DNA from 4 places in the Streptomyces sp. HP-A2021 genome. Region 4 is predicted to be linked to each of the others. Evidence: riboswitches for the same ligand, from Rfam matches in the RefSeq annotation. Region 4 holds a riboswitch; each other region holds the start of a gene.
What was found. A riboswitch is a leader RNA that binds a small molecule or an ion and turns the genes downstream of it on or off. The one in region 4 is predicted to bind cyclic di-AMP.

Region 1: it holds a riboswitch for cyclic di-AMP, as region 4 does, so the genes downstream of both, MQE23_RS17400 (C40 family peptidase) here and MQE23_RS18485 (LysM peptidoglycan-binding domain-containing protein) in region 4, are expected to answer to the same signal.
Region 2: it holds a riboswitch for cyclic di-AMP, as region 4 does, so the genes downstream of both, MQE23_RS23760 (M23 family metallopeptidase) here and MQE23_RS18485 (LysM peptidoglycan-binding domain-containing protein) in region 4, are expected to answer to the same signal.
Region 3: it holds a riboswitch for cyclic di-AMP, as region 4 does, so the genes downstream of both, MQE23_RS26505 (transglycosylase family protein) here and MQE23_RS18485 (LysM peptidoglycan-binding domain-containing protein) in region 4, are expected to answer to the same signal.

The regions. Positions count from the first base shown of each region.
Region 1 covers NZ_CP094344.1:3,869,253-3,873,666, forward strand. The annotation lists gene pcrA (DNA helicase PcrA) at 1-934, opposite strand, end outside; cyclic di-AMP (ydaO/yuaA leader) riboswitch at 1,225-1,398, shown strand; gene MQE23_RS17400 (C40 family peptidase) at 1,407-2,582, shown strand; gene MQE23_RS17405 (hypothetical protein) at 2,707-3,726, shown strand; gene MQE23_RS17410 (hypothetical protein) at 3,704-4,057, opposite strand.
Region 2 covers NZ_CP094344.1:5,257,028-5,261,441, forward strand. The annotation lists gene MQE23_RS23745 (MarR family transcriptional regulator) at 1-452, opposite strand, end outside; gene MQE23_RS23750 (dihydrofolate reductase family protein) at 588-1,742, shown strand; tRNA gene MQE23_RS23755 (tRNA-Met) at 1,796-1,869, shown strand; cyclic di-AMP (ydaO/yuaA leader) riboswitch at 2,158-2,314, shown strand; gene MQE23_RS23760 (M23 family metallopeptidase) at 2,326-3,357, shown strand; gene MQE23_RS23765 (aldo/keto reductase) at 3,463-4,407, shown strand.
Region 3 covers NZ_CP094344.1:5,831,231-5,835,644, reverse strand. The annotation lists gene eno (phosphopyruvate hydratase) at 1-241, opposite strand, end outside; gene MQE23_RS26505 (transglycosylase family protein) at 506-1,177, opposite strand; cyclic di-AMP (ydaO/yuaA leader) riboswitch at 1,182-1,348, opposite strand; gene MQE23_RS26500 (transglycosylase family protein) at 1,577-2,506, opposite strand; gene MQE23_RS26495 (cytochrome P450) at 2,661-3,920, opposite strand; gene MQE23_RS26490 (hypothetical protein) at 4,012-4,395, shown strand; gene MQE23_RS26485 (nucleoside triphosphate pyrophosphohydrolase) at 4,412-4,414, opposite strand, start outside.
Region 4 covers NZ_CP094344.1:4,089,991-4,094,404, forward strand. The annotation lists gene MQE23_RS18480 (polyprenyl synthetase family protein) at 1-963, opposite strand, end outside; cyclic di-AMP (ydaO/yuaA leader) riboswitch at 1,469-1,642, shown strand; gene MQE23_RS18485 (LysM peptidoglycan-binding domain-containing protein) at 1,646-2,416, shown strand; gene MQE23_RS18490 (Cof-type HAD-IIB family hydrolase) at 2,380-3,228, opposite strand; gene MQE23_RS18495 (GNAT family N-acetyltransferase) at 3,421-4,414, shown strand, end outside.

The sequences.
Region 1 (4,414 bases), 220 kb from region 4:
GCGGTACGTCGACGGGGTGCTCGGAGGTGCCGACGAGCTCCCGGACGAGGGCGTACTGGGCGTGGTTGGTGTCCTGGTACTCGTCGACCAGCACGTGGCGGAAGCGGCGGCGGTAGTGCTCGGCGACGTCCGGGAAGGCGCGCAGCAGGTTGACCGTCGTCATGATCAGGTCGTCGAAGTCGAGGGCGTTCGCCTCGCGCAGCCGCGACTGGTACATCGCGTAGGCCTGGGCGAGGGTCTTCTCGAAGCCGTCCGTGGCCTGGGCGGCGAAGTCCTCCTCGTCGATCAGCTCGTTCTTCAGGTTGCTGATCTTGGCGCTGAAGGACTTCGGCGGGAAGCGCTTGGGGTCGAGGTCCAGGTCACGGCAGACCAGGGCCATCAGGCGCTTGGAGTCGGCGGCGTCATAGATCGAGAAGGAGGACGTGAAGCCGAGCTTCTTGCTCTCGCGCCGCAGGATGCGCACGCACGCACTGTGGAAGGTCATCACCCACATCGCGTTGGCCCGCGGGCCGACGAGCTGCTCGACGCGCTCCTTCATCTCGCCCGCGGCCTTGTTGGTGAAGGTGATCGCGAGGATCTGGCCCGGGTGTACGTCCCGCTCGGCGAGCAGGTGGGCGATGCGGTGGGTGAGCACACGGGTCTTGCCGGAGCCGGCGCCGGCCACGATGAGCAGCGGGGAGCCGGAGTGCACGACGGCGGCGCGCTGGTTGTCGTTCAGCCCCTCCAGGAGGGCGGCGGTGTCCACCACCGGGCGCGGGGCGCCGTCGCGGTAGTAGGCGTCCCGGTCCGGGGGCACGTCGAACTTCCCGCCGAACAGATCGTCCGGAACCGGCTCCGGTACGTGATCGTCCTCGGGTGGCGGCGGGGGCTCGTCCGCGGGGCCCCGCTGGGCCTGGAGGTCCGCCAGGAAGCTGTCGTCAAAGAGGCTGCTCATCGCTCTCCGAGTCTAGGGCGCCCCACTGACAGCCCGCCGCCGCCCTGAGAACATCGCCGAAAGGACCCCCTCGTCACCCTGTATCCCCGCATGATCACAGCCCGCTACGGACGTCACGATTATGGACGACTCGTGACCAACCCCCCTCGACCGGTCACTCTCGGCGACGCTCCGGGATAAGGTCACGAAAATGTATCGGGCATATCACCCATCAACCTTCACAAGGGCCACACGAGTTGGCTACCGTGCGGGCAGGCCGCACGACCCCCACCGGCGAACGTCGCCGGGCCGCGCGGCCTCCGCCGAGTCCGGTGTGCCGCAGCGGCAGCCGGAGCCGGGGACCCAACCGAGAACTCTGGGGTGAATCGGCCCGACTCCCTCCGCGGAGACGGCCGTAGGGCAACCCTTCCGATGTACCCGCCCGAACCCGACAGCTAACCCGGTAGGCGGAGCACGGAAGGAGTCGCCTCCCTTGGCGTCGCACCGCAAGTCGCGTCCCGCTGGTACGCGCGTCGCAGGCATACGGACCCCCGCCCTTGCAACGGCGGCCCTCACGTCCGTCGCCCTGCTGTCCCAGTCGGCCAACGCCGCCCCCGAGGCCGACGACAAGCCGAGTCTCGAGGAAGTCGAGAAGAAGGTCGACGACCTGTACCGCCAGGCCGAGTCGGCGACCGAAAAGTACAACTCGGCCAAGGAGAAGACCACCAAGCAGCGCAAGCGCGTCGACACCCTCCTCGACGACGTCGCCAAGCGCACCCAGAAGCTCAACGAGGCACGGGAGGAACTCGGTTCCTTCGCCGCCGCCCAGTACCGCACCGGCGCCTCCGCCCCGGACACGGCGACGTTCCTGCTCGCGGACACCCCGCAGGACTACTTCGACCAGACCCAGCTGATGGACCGGATGACCGGCCGTCAGAAGGTCGCGGTCGACGACTACGTCACCCAGCAGTCCGAGACGATGAAGAAGCGCCAGGAGGCCACCGAGAGCCTCCAGACGCTCACCGAGACCCAGGGCGACCTGAAGACGGCCAAGGCCACCGTCCAGCGGAAGCTCGCCGACGCGCGCGACCTGCTGTCGAAGCTGACCGCCGAGGAGAAGGCGCGGCTCGCGGCGATCGAGCGGGAGAAGCAGCAGGAGGCCGCCCGCAAGGCCGCCGAGCTGGCCCGGCAGCAGGCCGCGCAGCAACAGGCGCAGGAGCAGGAGCAGACCGCCCAGCAGCAGGACAGCGGCTCCTCGTCGGCGGGCTCCGGCTCGTCCACCTCGACGGCCCCGGCCGACTCCTCGTACGCCACCAAGGCCGAGAAGGCGCTCGCCTTCGCCCGCGCCCAGATCGGCAAGCCGTACGTCTGGGGCGCCGTCGGCCCCGGTTCCTACGACTGCTCCGGCCTCACCCAGGCCGCCTGGAAGGCCGCGGGCGTCACCCTGCCGCGCACGACCTACGACCAGGTCAACGCCGGCACCACGGTCCCGCTGGCCGACGCCCAGCCCGGTGACCTGGTCTTCTTCTACGACGACGTCACCCACGTCGGCATCTACATCGGCAACGGCATGATGATCCACGCCCCGAAGCCCGGCACCTACGTGCGCGAGGAGTCGATCTACTACGACGGCGAGTCGGCGATCCACAGCGTGGTGCGGCCGGCCTGAGGGCCGTAGTCACGGCAGGCGGGTCACTGAGGGCACGCGCGCGTGAGGGCGCTCGCGCGTTTTTGAGGCGCCCCGCGCGCGTGCCCCGCTCACATCGCGCGCGGCGCCTCCTAGCATCGGCCCCATGCCCGGCCCCTCCCCCTCCCCCTCCACCGACTGGTGGGCGCAGCGCGCGCCGTCCGCCAGTGCCGCCGTGCTGACGACCGGCACCCTGTCGGTCGGCCTGGATCTGGCGGGGTACGGCGTCCTCTCCCGCATCGCCCTCGGCCTGGCCTGCGCGGCCTGGCTGATGTTCGCCGCGGACTTCACCCTGCGGCTGCTGCCGGCCGGCACGAGGTGGCGGGCGCAGGCGGGGGTGCCGGGTCTTGTGGACACCGTGGCGCCGGCCGCCCTCACCACCGTGGCGGCGACGGCCGTCCTGGGCACCGGCTTCTCGGCGGCCGGCTCGCAGGCTCTGGCCGCGGCCCTGCTGGTGCTGGCCGTACTGCTCTGGCCCGTGTCGCTGGCCCTCCCCGCGCAGGGCGGGGAGCGGCGCAGGCCCGGGACGGTGTTCGCGCGCTGCATGGCCACGCAGGGGCTCGCCGTGCTCGGCGCCACGCTCGCCGCTGCCGAGTCGGCCGCCTGGCTCGCCCACGCGGCGCTGGTGCTGTTCTGGCTGGGGCTCGTGCTGTACGTCCTCGCCCTGGCCCGTTTCGATGTGCGGCAGGTGGACGAGGGACGCGGTGACCAATGGCTCGTGGCCGGGGCGCTCGCGCTCTCGGCGCTTGCCGGGGCGCGGCTGATCAGCTCCGACAGCGCGCACCTGTACCTGTGGAACGTCGACGACCGCGGCGTCCTGCGCCATGTGACCGTCGTGCTGCTCGTGGTCACACTGGTCTGCTGCGCCGTCCTGCTCGCCGCCGAGTTCCTACGGCCCCGGCCCCGCACCGACATCCGCCGCTGGGCGACCGTGTTCACCTGGGCCAAGACGGCGACGGCGGCACTGGCCGTCGCCGCCGCCCTCGACGTCTCCTGGCTCGACGGCCTCGGGGAGGTACTGCTGTGGGTCTCGGTGGCCGCGTGGCTCGTGGTCACCGCCTGGGCGGTCACCTCGGCCCGGGCCTGCGTCGTGCCCGGCCGGGTCAGGTCCAGAGCACGGCGATGAAGACGTTCGCCGTGGTCAGCGCCCCGACCAGGCCGAACAGGCCCTTGTCCACCTTCTCGTCGTCCCGCTTCACATAGACCAGGCCGAGGATCACGATCAGCAGGGCCAGCTTCACGCCGATCTTGATGTTGTTCACGGACTGGTCGTCGGCCTGGTTGAGGCCGACCAGGATCACACCGGTGACCAGCATCGTCAGCGCGCCGTGCAGCATCGCCGGGGTGTAGCGGGCGGTGCCCTCGCCCATCGCCTTCATCTGGGTGAGGAAGCCGCCCAGGAGGGACGCGATGCCGATGATGTGGAGGCCGACGAAGAGGTGGATGAGTACGTCCATGAGGCCGGAGCCTAATGAGGGGCTCCACAGCCGCCCGCACCGGCCCGTCGGTTGCATATATGCGCCCCATAGCACCCGTCCGCCGCCCCGCGCCCGTGATTCGGCGCATCGGTCATCACGCTGAGTTAAGTCGACGGCGCTGAGACGAGATCTCGGTCGCATACGGTCACCGCCGGTCCTCTCGGGACACTTCCGCGCACCCGCCACCGGGCCGCCGCGGCGAGGTTTAGCGTCCTCCACCAGGTGCCCGGCTCCCCACCGCCGCCCGGGCCAGGGGCGGCAGTCGGACACCACCGCCGAAAGGTCCGGCGGCGGTCCGCTTCCCCTGTGCGGGCCGCCGCCGGACGCGCGCCGCCC
Region 2 (4,414 bases), 1.2 Mb from region 4:
TCCTCCTGGAGCCCCTGCGCGATCGCCGTGGAGATCTCCTCCAGCTGCCCCACCTGCTCCTCGCTGAGCCGGTCGAACAGGAAGCTCCGCACGGTCTCGACATGCCCGGGCGCCGCCCGGTCCAGTACGGCGAACCCGTCGTCCGTCAGGGCCGCGATGCTGCCCCGCTTGTCGTACCGGCAGGCCTCGCGCCGCACCATGCCGTCCTTCTCCAGTCGCGTCACCGCGTACGTCAGCCGACTGCGCGTGATCTTCAGCCGCTCGGCGAGATCGGTCATGCGCAGCCGCCGCTCAGGTGACTCCGACAGGACCGACAGGATGGAGTAGTACAGGTGCGGCATGCCGGCGTCCTGCTGGAGCTGCCGGTCGATCGCGTCCTCCAGGAGCAAGGAGGCGGCGATGTACGCGCGCCAGGCGCGTTGCTCCTCGGGGGTGAGCCAGCGAGTCGTCATGCCGCCAGTGTAGGTTTGTTTCAAACTTGAACCAAGACCGCCCGTCAGTCCGCCGTTTTCAGCCGATTCCAGTCCGCCGATGTCTCAGTTCCGCCGATTTCTCAGTCGCCCGTTTTCCACGAGCCGGGAGCGTCGATGCCCCATCCGTACGTCCTGCTGTCCGCCGCCGTCTCCCTCGACGGCTACCTGGACGACACCGGCCCCGAGCGCCTGCTCCTGTCCAGCCCGGCCGACTTCGACCGGGTCGACGAGGTCCGGGCGTCCGTCGACGCGATCCTGATCGGCGCCGGCACCGTCCGCGCCGACAACCCGCGCCTGCTGGTCAACTCACCCGAGCGGCGAGCCGCCCGCACCGCGGCCGGCCTGCCGGAGTACCCCCTCAAGGTCACGGTCAGCGGCTCCGGCGACCTCGATCCGGCGGCACGGTTCTGGCACACCGGCGGCGAGAAGATCCTCTACACCACCGACAAGGGCGCCGAACGCGCCCGTGCCCTCGGCCTCGCCACCGAAGCCACCGATGCCACCGACGTCGTCCCGCTCGGCGCCGACCTCGACTGGCGGCGGCTCCTCACCCACCTGCACGACGTCCGGGGCGTGCGACGGCTCATGGTCGAGGGCGGCGGCCTGATCCACACCCAGCTCCTCACCCAGGGCCTGGCCGACGAACTCCAGCTGGTCCTCGCCCCGCTCTTCGTGGGCGACCCCGAGGCACCCCGCCTCTTCGGCCCCGGCGGCTACCAGTCCGGCCGGCTCCGGCTCCTGGAGACCCGGCGGATCGAGGACGTGGTCCTGATGCGCTACGAGCCCACCGCCCCGGGCACCGGCCCCCTCCCCGCCGCCGCCGACCACCACTGGCTGGCCCTCGCCTGCGAACTGGCGGCACAGTGTCCGCCGTCGGACACGGCGTTCAGTGTCGGCGCGGTGGTGGTCGCGGCCGACGGCACGGAACTGGCCCGCGGCCACTCCCGCGAGGGCGGCGACCCGCTCGTGCACGCCGAGGAGGCGGCCCTGGCCAAGCTCGACCCGGCCGGCCCCGGGCTCGCCGGCGCGACGGTCTACAGCAGCCTGGAGCCCTGCGCCCGCCGGGCCTCCCGCCCCGCACCCTGCGCCCGGCTGATCCTCGACGCGGGCGTACGGCGTGTGGTCACGGCCTGGCGCGAGCCGGACACCTTCGTGGCGGGCGCCGACGGCAGCGGCGTCCTGGCGGCCGGGGGAGTCGAGGTCCTCGTCCTCCCGGAGCACGAGGAGCGGGCCAAGGCACCGAATCGACACCTGCTGCGCCGCCGCTGAGCAGAGGTGTGCGCGAGCGGTCCCGCGGATGGCGTACACTGGAGTCACAACGACGCGGGGTGGAGCAGCTCGGTAGCTCGCTGGGCTCATAACCCAGAGGTCGCAGGTTCAAATCCTGTCCCCGCTACTGAAGGCCGAGGGCCGGAATCCGAAAGGGTTCCGGCCCTCGGTTTTTCCCTGGGCTCGCCATTACTGTCGGTGAGTGAATCGCGCCGCTGTGCATCACAACTGACACACCGTCAAAACCCGTGAGTCACTTACGCAGCGGTCAACTCGCCCGTTTTGGGCCGGTCATGGCAGGTTGGTCCGCGCGAAAAAGGTTAATGATCAAGCGGAATCGCTGGAATACCCACGGCGCGTCTATTAACGTTCGATAACGCAGCGCGGTCGTCCCAGCCGTCACAGAAGGCGGCTCCGTGCGCACGCGCCGAATCCCGAAAGGGAACCGGGGAACCACCACTTGGGGTGAATCGAGCGGATGCCGCCGTGGAAGCACGGCCGGTATACGCGCGTAGGAGACCTTCCTGCTCCGAACCCGTCAGCTAACCCGGTAGGCGAGAAGGAAGGAAAGGAGTACGCCCACGTGGCGTCCAACCGGCCTGCCCCCGCGGCCCCGTCCGCGCCGAACCAGCGCGACACCGAGACCTTCGGCTACGGCGGTCACCGCACCGACGAGGGCCCGTTCCAGGAATGGAACCCCACCGCGGAGTCCATCCGCCCCATCCGTGGCCGGCATCGCGTCACCAAGCAGCGCGGCGGAGGGCTCGCCCGCAGCTCCACCGTCCTGGGCGTCGGCGTCATAGCCGCCGTGGGCGCGGGCGGCATGGCCAGCGCCCAGACCGGCAAGCCGCCGGTGTCGATCTCCGTCCCGGACCTTCCCTCGGTGGGTTCCCTCATCTCGGACGACGACACCTCCGAAGGCTCCGCCACCCCGCTCAGCGACCTCGCCACGGCCTCCGCCGACACCGAGCAGGGCACCTCCGGCGCCGGTGAGGCACTGCGCGCCCGGATCATGGCGCAGGTCGAGCACCAGCAGGAACAGATCGAGACCAAGGCCGCGCAGGACGCCGCCGAAGCCGCCCAGAAGGCGGCCGCGGAGGCCGCCGCCAAGGCCGAGAAGGAAGCCAAGGCCAAGGCCGCCGAAGCCAAGAAGAAGGCGGAGGAGGAGGCCCGGAAGAAGGCCGAGGCCGAGCGGCTCGCCGCCCTCGCCAAGCAGTACACACTGCCGACCTCCGCGTACACCATCACCTCGACCTTCGGCCAGGCCGGCGCCTACTGGTCCTCCGGCTACCACACCGGCCTCGACTTCGCCGCCCCCACGGGCACGCCGATCAAGGCGGTGCACAGCGGCACCATCACCGAGGCGGGCTGGAACGGCTCGTACGGCTACAAGACGGTCCTGACCCTCGATGACGGCACGGAGATCTGGTACGCGCACCAGTCGTCCATCGGCGTCAGCGTCGGACAGAAGGTCAGCACGGGTGACGTCATCGGACGCGTGGGCGCGACCGGCAACGTCACCGGGGCGCACCTGCACCTCGAGGTCCACACCGGCGGTTCCAGCAACGGCATCGACCCGCTGGCCTGGCTGCGGGGCAAGGGCCTGAACGTCTGAGCGTCGGAGCTTCCGGTCCGTGCGGGGGTTTCGTGCGGGGGCGTTCACGCAGGTTTTGCGTCCGCTCCGGAATGAGCCTCCCCCGCACGGCCGTTGACACGGAGCATGACTTCTCTTCGCAAGCTCGGTTCCTCCGACCTCGAGGTCTTCCCGCTCGCCCTCGGCGGCAACGTCTTCGGCTGGACCGCCGACGAGGCACAGTCGTTCGCCGTCCTTGACGCGTACACCGCCGCGGGCGGCAACTTCGTCGACACCGCCGACGTCTACTCGGCGTGGGTGGACGGCAACCAGGGCGGCGAGTCCGAGACCGTCCTCGGCAAGTGGCTGACATCGCGCGGCAACCGCGCGGACGTCGTCCTCGCCACGAAGGTCAGCCAGCACCCCGAGTTCCAGGGCCTGTCCGCCGCCAACATCAAGGCCGCCGCCGACGCCTCCCTGCGGCGCCTCGGCACCGACTACATCGACCTTTACTACACCCACTACGACAAGCCCGACGTGCCGGTGGAGGAGATCATCGGCGCGCTCGACGAACTCGTGAAGGCCGGGAAGGTGCGGCACATCGCCGCCTCCAACATCTCCGCCGAGCGGCTGCGGGCCTCCCTGGAGTTCTCCGACCGCGAGGGGCTCGCCCGGTACGTGGCCCTCCAGCCCCACTACAACCTGGTCTCCCGCGACACCTACGAGGGCGAGCTCCAGGACCTCGCCGAGCGGACCGGCCTGGCGGCCGTCCCGTACTACGCGCTCGCCTCGGGCTTCCTGACCGGCAAGTACCGGCCCGGTACGACCGTCGACAGCGCGCGGGCGGGCGGTGCCGCCCAGCACCTTCAGACCGAGCGGGGCCGCCGGGTCCTCGACGCCCTCGACGAGGTCGCCGCGGCCCACGACGTCCCCGTCGCCACGGTCGCCCTCGCCTGGCTCGCGGCCCAGCCGACGGTGGCGGCGCCGATCGCCTCCGCGCGGACGGTGGAGCAGCTGCCCGCGCTGATCGGGGTCGGGGAGCTGACGCTGACGGAGGCGGAGCTCGGGCGGCTCACGGAGGCTTCGGCCTGAGCGGTTC
Region 3 (4,414 bases), 1.7 Mb from region 4:
CGACGAGCTCCGGGCCGATCTGCTCGATGACCGCGAGGACGGCCTTCTCCACACCCTTGCCGAGGTAGCGGTTCGAGTCGCCGTCGCGCAGCTCGATGGCCTCGAAGGCGCCCGTGGAGGCGCCGGACGGGACGGCGGCACGACCGGTGCTGCCGTCGTCGAGGCCGACCTCGACCTCGACCGTGGGGTTGCCTCGGGAGTCCAGGATTTCCCGGGCTACGACGACGTCGATGGACGGCACGAGCATCTCCTTCTTCATGTGACGCGGGTACGCGGGCCGCGTGGACCCGGCGAGGCGCGGGCCGCGGTGGCTCGCGACATGAGCCTAACCGGCTCCGGGCGATCGGCCACCGGGTCGCCCACCCCATGGACAGAACCGAGAGTAAATTGTTTCCGAACGGAACAAAGCCGGATCGCAAAGACCGGCAGAAAAAACCCCGCCCCGGTGCGCACGGGGGATGACGCACCGGGGCGGGGAGCCCGTGGGGACGGGGTGGGCCGCTGCTTACTTCAGGTGCAGCTGCTGGCCCGGGTAGATCAGGTTGGCGTCCGTGACGATGTCCTTGTTCAGCTCGAACAGCTTCTCCCAGCCGCCCTCGACCTTCTTCTCGGTCGCGATCGAGCTGAGGGTGTCCCCCTTGACGACCTTGTACTCACCGTCGCCCTTCTTGACCTTCTTGCCGGTCGGGGTGGTGACGGTCTTCTGGGTCTGGGCCGGGCGCTCGTCGGAGCGGGAGGCCGGCTGCTGCTCGGTCTGGCGGGTCTCGGTGGAGCCGCTGCTCTGCTCGGAGCCGCCGCTGTAGCCGGCGCTCGACAGGCCCTTGCCGCAGACCGGCCAGGCACCCTTGCCCTGGCTCGCGAGGACCTTTTCGGCGATCTCGATCTGCTGCTCCTTGGTGGCCTGGTCGGCGGTGGAGGCGTACTTGGTGCCGCCGTAGCCGGACCAGGTGGAGGCGGAGAACTGCAGACCGCCGTAGTAGCCGTTGCCGGTGTTGATGGACCAGTTGCCGCCGGACTCGCACTGGGCGACGGCGTCCCACTCGGAGGCGGTGGCGGCGGAGGCGTTGCCGGCCGCCATCAGCGGGGCGGCGACGGCGGCACCGGTGACACCGGCGATGGCGATGACCCGAGAGGCCTTGGACGGACGGCGGTGCGTGCCCTTGCCGGAAAACAGCATGGAGAGATCCCCTCACCGACGCCTGCGAGGTGAGCTGTCGGGTTCGGGCCGGTTGAGTTGCCCGGCCGCGTCCCTCCCGGGACACGGCTTCACCCCAAGCCCTTCCGGCACAACCGGCCGGTCGGGCACTTACCTTGGGTCCCCCGCTCCTGCCTACGGCGCTTGACGCGACGACTGTTCCCGTGCGGCCGCTGGCAGGATTCGGCGTTGCGGCAGCCGGGGCTCGCGGTGGCGAGCGGTCATGACCGTAGACATGCGATCCGCGGAATTTCAAAGACGATCAGGGCTTCTGAGATCTATCTCTCACCGCACCGATAAGGGACATTAGGCGCGAACGGTGACGTGAACTCGCACGGTTTCGGGGTGACTTCCGCCCCCGTTTCCGTACTGCCCCACCGGCTACTCCTCGTCCGCTTCGCCCTCTACCGTGAGCTTCTGACCGGGGCGGATGAGGTTCGGGTCGGTGCCGACGGCCGTCTCGTTCCCGACATAGAGGGCGTGCCATCCGCCGCTGAGGTCGAGGGAGTTCGCGATGGACCAGAGAGTGTCGCCGGGGCGGACGGTGTAGGAGCCGTCCGTCGCCTCCCGGGAGGCTTCGCCGTCGCGCGAGGCGTGCCGTCCGGTGGACCCGGACGTACGGCCGTCCTCAGTCTTGGTGTCCTCGTCCGCGCTGGGGCCGCGGTGGCGGCCGGAGGCGGTGCCGGTTTCGGTTTCGGCGGGTGCCGAAGAGCCGTCGTCCTGCTGAGAGTTGTCGGGCTTGTCACTCTCGGGGGCGGGCGACGGGTCCTGCGTCGAGGAGTCGACAGAATCGGATGACTTGTCGGACTTGGCGGTTTCATCCTCCGGAGTCGATTGTCCGTCAGAGGACGACTCGGTGGAGTCGAGCAGTCCGGGCGAGTCCGTCGGCGCGGACGAGTCGGACGAGCTGGACGAGTCGGACGTGTCCGAGCTCTTGTCCTGCTCGAGGCCGGAGAGCAGCCCGCAGGTGCGCCACGCGCCGACCCCCTGGTCGGCGAGGATTCTCTCGGCCACGGCTATCTGCTGGGAGCGGCTGGCCAGGTCGGCGCTCGGGGCGTAGTCGAGGCCGCCGTGGTTCTCCCAGTCCTCCTGGGACAACTGGAGGCCGCCGAAGTACCCGTTGCCGCTGTTCTGGCTCCAGGCGCCGCCGGTCTCGCAGTCCGCGACCCGGTCCCAGGTCGTGCCGTCGGCCGCGCTGGCGCCGGAGGCCCCGAGGAGCGGGATCGCGATGGCGGAGCCGGTCACCCCGGCCGCGACGAGGAGAGCCGGAGCCTGGCGGGGGCGACGGTGCCGACCGTTCCCGGAGAGCATACGGAGACCTTTCGCGAGACAGCAGTGACCGGCGCGGCGCAGGGTCCCCCCCGGGCCGCGCTGATGATGGGTGAACGTATCGGCAGACGATCACTTGTCACAAGTTCATGCCGCGCAGATCACGTGAAGATCACAGGTCTGATGTTTCGTCACTTCATGCCGCTGAGAACTCCACCGGCAGCGTGCGCAGCCCGCGCATGATGAGGCCGCCGCGCCATCTCAGCTCCGCCGGATCCGCCGCCAGCCGCAGGTCCGGGAGACGGGTGAGGAGCGTGGCGAGCGCGGTCTGGCCCTCCAGGCGGGCGAGCGGGGCGCCGAGGCAGTAGTGGATGCCGTGGCCGTAGCCGAGGTGCTGGTTGTCCCGGCGGGCGAGGTCGAGCACGTCCGGATCGGCGAACCGCTCCGGATCCCGGTCGGCGGCGGCCAGGACGACGAGGACCGGGTCGCCGGGCGCGATGTGCTGCCCTCCGATGGTGAGGGGCTGGGTGGCGAACCGCCAGGTGGCGAGTTCGACCGGGCCGTCGTAGCGCAGGAGCTCCTCGACGCCGGTCTCCAGGAGGCCGGTCTCCCCGGCGGCGAGGGACGTCTGGAGGCGTGCGCGCTGCTCGGGGTGGGTGAGCAGGGCGTAGGTGCCGTTGCCGATCAGGTTCACGGTGGTCTCGAAACCGGCGAACAGCAGGATGAAGGCCATGGCCGCGGCCTCGTTCTCGGTGAGGTGCTCACCGTGGTCGGAGGCGCGGATGAGGCCGGAGATGAGGTCCTCGCCGGGGGCGGGCTCGTCGGGCAGCGCCTCCCGCTTGCGGTGGATGAGGTCGGCGAGGTAGCCGCGCATCTTCTTCACGGACCGCGCCACTCCGCCCCGGGGCCCGCCCTGGTGACGGATCATCATCCCCGCCCAGTCGCGGAAGTCGTCCTGGTCCTCGCGGGGGACGCCGAGCAGGTCGCAGATGGCGTAGATGGGGAGCGGGAAGGCGAACTCATGGATGAGGTCGGCGGACCCCTTGTGCGCGAACCCGTCGATGAGCCCGTCGGTGAGCTCCTGCACCCGCGGCGCGAACTCGGCGACCCGGCGGGGCGTGAACGCCTTGGAGACGAGCCGCCGCAGCCGGGTGTGGTCCGGCGGGTCGATGTTGAGCAGATGCGTCATCAGCTCGGCCTTGCGCTCCCCGGGGATCCCGGTCTTGCCCTTGGCGTGCGCGGGCTCGTCGTGATGCGCCGGGTTCTTGGAGAGCCGGTGGTCGGCGAGCGCCTGCTTGGCATCGGCGTACCGCGTGACCAGCCAGGCGTCCACACCGCTGGGCAGCTTGGTGCGGTGCACGGGGGCGTGCTCGCGGAGCCAGGCGTAGGCGGGGTAGGGGTTGCTCGCGAACTCCCACGAGAACAGTTCCGGCATCCCGGGCGCTTCACGTTGCATGCCACGACCCTACGCAGCGGCCGGGGCAACGCCGACCGCCGTTGTCAGAGGTCGTCGCTACTCTCACCGCGTCGAGATCGAGGAGGACCAGGTGCTCGAAGGCGTACTGATCGCGGAGAGCCTGCGGGTGGGGACCGAGCTGGCCGGTGTCCCGCTGCACGTCACGAAGATCGCCAGCGTGGAGGTGGAGGGCGCCGCGGCCGGGCAGCCGCGGCGGTGGACGCTCCTGGACTTCACCGGGGAAGAAGCCGACGCGGAGCCTCTGGCCGAGCGGCTGGCCGCCTGCCTGGACCCGGCCGGGGGCTGGTACGTCAACTACAACACCGCCACCGAGGCGTTCGTGGTCTTCCCCGGCGAGGTCTTCCGCTATCCGCGCGGCCAGGATCCACGCGGGCGTGCGGAGGGCCGTCGGCGGGCGCAGGACCACGCCCGTTCCCTCGGGATCCCCGAAGCGCAGCTGGACTGGCGGGACTGACCCGCCGGGCACCGCGTCA
Region 4 (4,414 bases):
CTTCGCGGCGCACTCGGGCAGCGGGGCCAGCGCCGAGCGGGCGTCCTGGGCGTAGCGGACGGTGTCCCGCCGGGCCTGTTCCAGCGCCGGGTGGGCCCGCAGCAGGCGCAGGGCCTCGGCGTGCCGGTCGTCGTCGGTGAGGTCGGAGTCCAGCAGCTCGCACAGGGCGATGTCGTCCGCGAGCCCGAGCCGGGCCGCGCGCTCGCGCAGCCGCAGCACCGGCAGCGTGGGGATGCCCTCGCGCAGGTCGGTGCCGGGGGTCTTGCCGGACTCGTGGGAGTCGGAGGCGATGTCCAGGACGTCGTCCGCGAGCTGGAAGGCGACGCCGAGCCGCTCGCCGTACTGGGTCAGCACGTCCACGACCGTCTCGTCGGCGCCGGACATCATCGCGCCGAACCGGCACGACACCGCCACCAGCGAGCCGGTCTTGCCGCCCAGCACGTCCAGGTAGTGCTCGACCGGGTCGCGGCCGTCCTGCGGTCCGGCCGTCTCCAGGATCTGCCCGGTCACCAGCCGCTCGAACGCCTCGGCCTGCACCCGCACCGCCTCCGGGCCGAGGTCGGCCAGGATGTGCGAGGCGCGGGCGAAGAGGAAGTCACCGGTGAGGACCGCGACGGAGTTGCCCCAGCGGGCGTTCGCGCTCGCCACCCCGCGCCGCACGGCGGCCTCGTCCATCACGTCGTCGTGGTACAGCGTGGCGAGGTGGGTCAGCTCCACGACGACGGCCGACGGCACGATCCCGGGCGCGTACCGGTCGCCGAACTGGGCGGCGAGCATCACGAGCAGCGGACGGAACCGCTTGCCGCCGGCCCGGACCAGGTGCTGGGCGGCCTCCGTGATGAAGGGCACCTCACTCTTGGTGGCCTCGAGCAAGCCTTCCTCGACAGCCGCCAATCCGGCCTGGACATCGGCTTCCAGAGCCTGGTCCCGCACGCTCAGCCCGAACGGCCCGACGTCGGTCACGAGGGGTCTCCTGTCTGCTGGTGTCTGCCGGTGATTACGCGGTTTGTCGATAGGTCGCTGCCATCACTCGAGTCAGCGTATCCGGTCACGTTTCGATCACCACCAGCGCCCAGGGTTACAGGCCGGGTGGTATCCGATCACGACCGCTATGTTTTCGATCAGCTCATAAGAGTAGACATTTATCGACTTACCACGCGATAGCGAGCTATGCACGATTTGCGGTGTTGGATAAGCGAATTCCCCTTGGTGCAAATTGCCCCACGGACTTGTGATCAGTGAGTTGAATCACGTTATCCCCTGCGACATCCCACTCCGGCACCGACCCGTACCTCCTTCCGCCGCACGCAAGTTGAGCCTTGGCTTCAGCAAAGGATCAAGTGCCTCATACGCCCCTGACCAAGGTCAACCGCTCGATATGTGACTCCGGTGCTTGTTCCCGACATGTGCTCTCGCATACGTTCCGGGCCTGTCCGGCGGACGCCGAATCCTGCCACCGCCCGGACACCCCACGAACCCACTCACTCACGCAGGGCAGGAGCGGGGGACCCAGGTAAGTCGCCGGTCCGCGCAGCGGAACGGCTCGGGGTGAAGCCGCGTACGGCACACAGCGCCGTAGGCGGCCGGGCACCTCCCGGCCCGAACCCGACAGCTCACCTCGCAGGCGCCGGAGAGGAACATCGCCATGCCCCGAGGCAAGCACCGTCGCCCCAGAAGCAGTCAGCTCACCCGTCGTGTCGTAGCCGCCGGCACCGGCGGAGCGGCACTCACCCTCCCGCTGCTCGGCGCGACGCAGGCCAGCGCCGCCCAGCCGGCTCAGAGCGCACCCACCACCGTCGCGCAGTCCGTGCCGCAGGCGGCCAAGACCGCCAAGTCCGTCACGTACACCGTCACCAAGGGCGACTCGCTCGCCCGCATCGCGGACAAGTTCGACGTGTCGGGCGGCTGGAAGCAGCTGTACAAGGACAACCGCGCCGCCGTCGGCGACGACCCGAAGCTGATCCACCCGGGTCTGAAGCTGAAGGTGAAGACGGCCAAGGCGGACGCCGCGAAGAAGACGGCGACCAAGTCCTCCGCCCCCGCCAAGCCGGCCGGCGGCGTCGCCCAGGCCACCCAGGCCTCCGCGAAGACCTACGCGAACAACCTGGACGGCTGGATCCGCGAGGCGCTGGACGTCATGGCGCAGAAGGGGATTCCGGGTTCGTACGACGGCATCTACCGCAACATCATGCGGGAGTCGTCCGGCAACCCCCTGGCGATCAACAACTGGGACTCGAACGCCGCCCAGGGCACCCCGTCCAAGGGTCTGCTCCAGGTCATCGACCCGACCTTCGCCGCCTACCACGTGCCCGGCACCTCCTTCGACCCGTACGACCCGGTCGCCAACATCACGGCGGCCTGCAACTACGCGGCGGCCCGCTACGGCTCGATCGACAACGTCAACGGCCCGTACTGAGCCGTCCCGCCCAGCAGTCGTTCGAGGACGACGGCGATGCCGTCGTCCTCGTTCGACAGGGTGATCTCGTCGGCCACGGCCTTGAGTTCGGGATGGGCGTTGGCCATGGCGACGCCGTGGGCGGCCCAGTCGAACATCGGGATGTCGTTGGGCATGTCCCCGAAGGCGACGGTGTCCGCCGGCCGAAGGCCCAGGTGCTCGGCGGCCAGCGCCAGGCCCGTCGCCTTGGTGACGCCGCACGGCTGGAGCTCGACCGTGCCGGGCCCCGACATCGTCACCGTCGCCAGTGAACCGACCACCGAGCGGGCCGTCGCCGCCAACTCGTCGTCGCTCAGGCAGGGGTGGCGCAGCAGCACCTTGCTGATGGGCTCGCCCCACAGGTCGTCGCGCCGGTCGACCCGCACCGCCGGCAGGGTCGGGTGCGGCATGAGATAGCCCGGCTCGATGAGCGTGAGCCCGTCGACCCCGTCCTGGTCGACCGCGGCGTACACCTGCCCGACCTCGGCCTCGATCTTGCCGAGGGCGGTCTCCGCCAGCTCCCGGTCCAGGGTGATGGACCACAGCAGCCGGTCCGCGCCGGCGTCGTACACCTGCGCGCCCTGCCCGCACACCGCGAGCCCCGTACAGCCGAGGTCGTCCAGGAGCGGCCGCACTCTCGGCGCCGGCCGGCCCGTCACCACGAGGTGCTGGGCACCGGCGTCCGCCACCCGCGCGAGCGCGGCGAGGGACCGGTCGGACAGGGTGTCGTCGCCGCGCAGCAGCGTCCCGTCCAGGTCGGTGGCGATGAGTGAATATGCGATGGGTGCGGCCATGATCAGAGAATACGGACAGTGCGCCCTTTCGTTTCATCCCGCGGCGGACACCGATTGCCCGGTTGAAGGCCTCTGCACCAGTTGGCAACAACATGGTCCGCTACCTACCGTCGAGGCCGTCTCGGGCGGTACCTTCCAAGTGTCCAGGGGGGACTTGATCGGGGGGTCGGGTTGAGCAGTGGGCGTGTTCGTGTGGGTGTGCCCGGGGAGCTCGGCGAGGGGGAGAAGGAGCGCTGGCGCGCGCTGCGCGCGGCGTCGGAGACACCGCGCAACCCCTTCATGGAACCGGAGTTCACCGAAGCCGTCGGGCTGGTGAGGCCACAGGCGCGGGTCGCGGTGGTGTACGAAGGGCTGGAGCCGGCCGGCTTCCTGCCCCATGAGCGGGGCCCGTTGGGGCAGGGCCGGGCGATCGGGCTGGGCGTCTCGGACGCGCAGGGCGCGATCCTGCGGCCGGGCCTGCGTCTGGACACGGGCGAACTGCTGCGGGCCTGCTCGCTGTCGAGCTTCGCCTTCGACAACCTGGAGGCCGAGCAGCGGCTGTTCGTCCGGTACGCGGCCGAGGAGCACGCCACCTACGTCATCGACGTGGAGAAGGGCTACGAGACGTACGAGTCGGTGCTGCGCGCCCAGTCGCCGAAGTTCCTGAAGACCACCCTGGCCAAGGAGCGCAGGCTGGGCCGGCAGGTCGGCGAGCTGCGGTTCGTCTTCGACGAACGCGAGCCGGCCGCGCTGCGCACGCTCATGGAGTGGAAGTCGGCGCAGTACCGCAGGACCGGCCGCCGGGACCGGTTCGCCCAGGAGTGGATCACCCGGCTCGTGGGGCGGCTGGCCGCGACCCGGGCACCGGAGTGCAGCGGCACGCTGTCCGTGCTGTACGCCGGTCGGCGGCCGCTGGCCGCGCACTTCGGACTGCGCTCGGCATCCGTCCTGGCCTGCTGGTTCCCGGCCTACGACCCGGAGTTCGCGAAGTACTCGCCGGGTCTGGTGCTGCACCTGCGCATGGCCGAGGCGGCGGCCGCCGAGGGCATCGGCATGCTCGATCTGGGGCGGGGCGCGGCCGAGTACAAGGACGCGCTGAAGACGGGCGAACTGCCCGTGTACGAGGGCGCGGTGACGCGCCCGGGGGTGGGCGCGGCGCTGCACTGGCTGAGCCGCGAGCCGGCGCGCCGCGCGCACAGCTACGTCC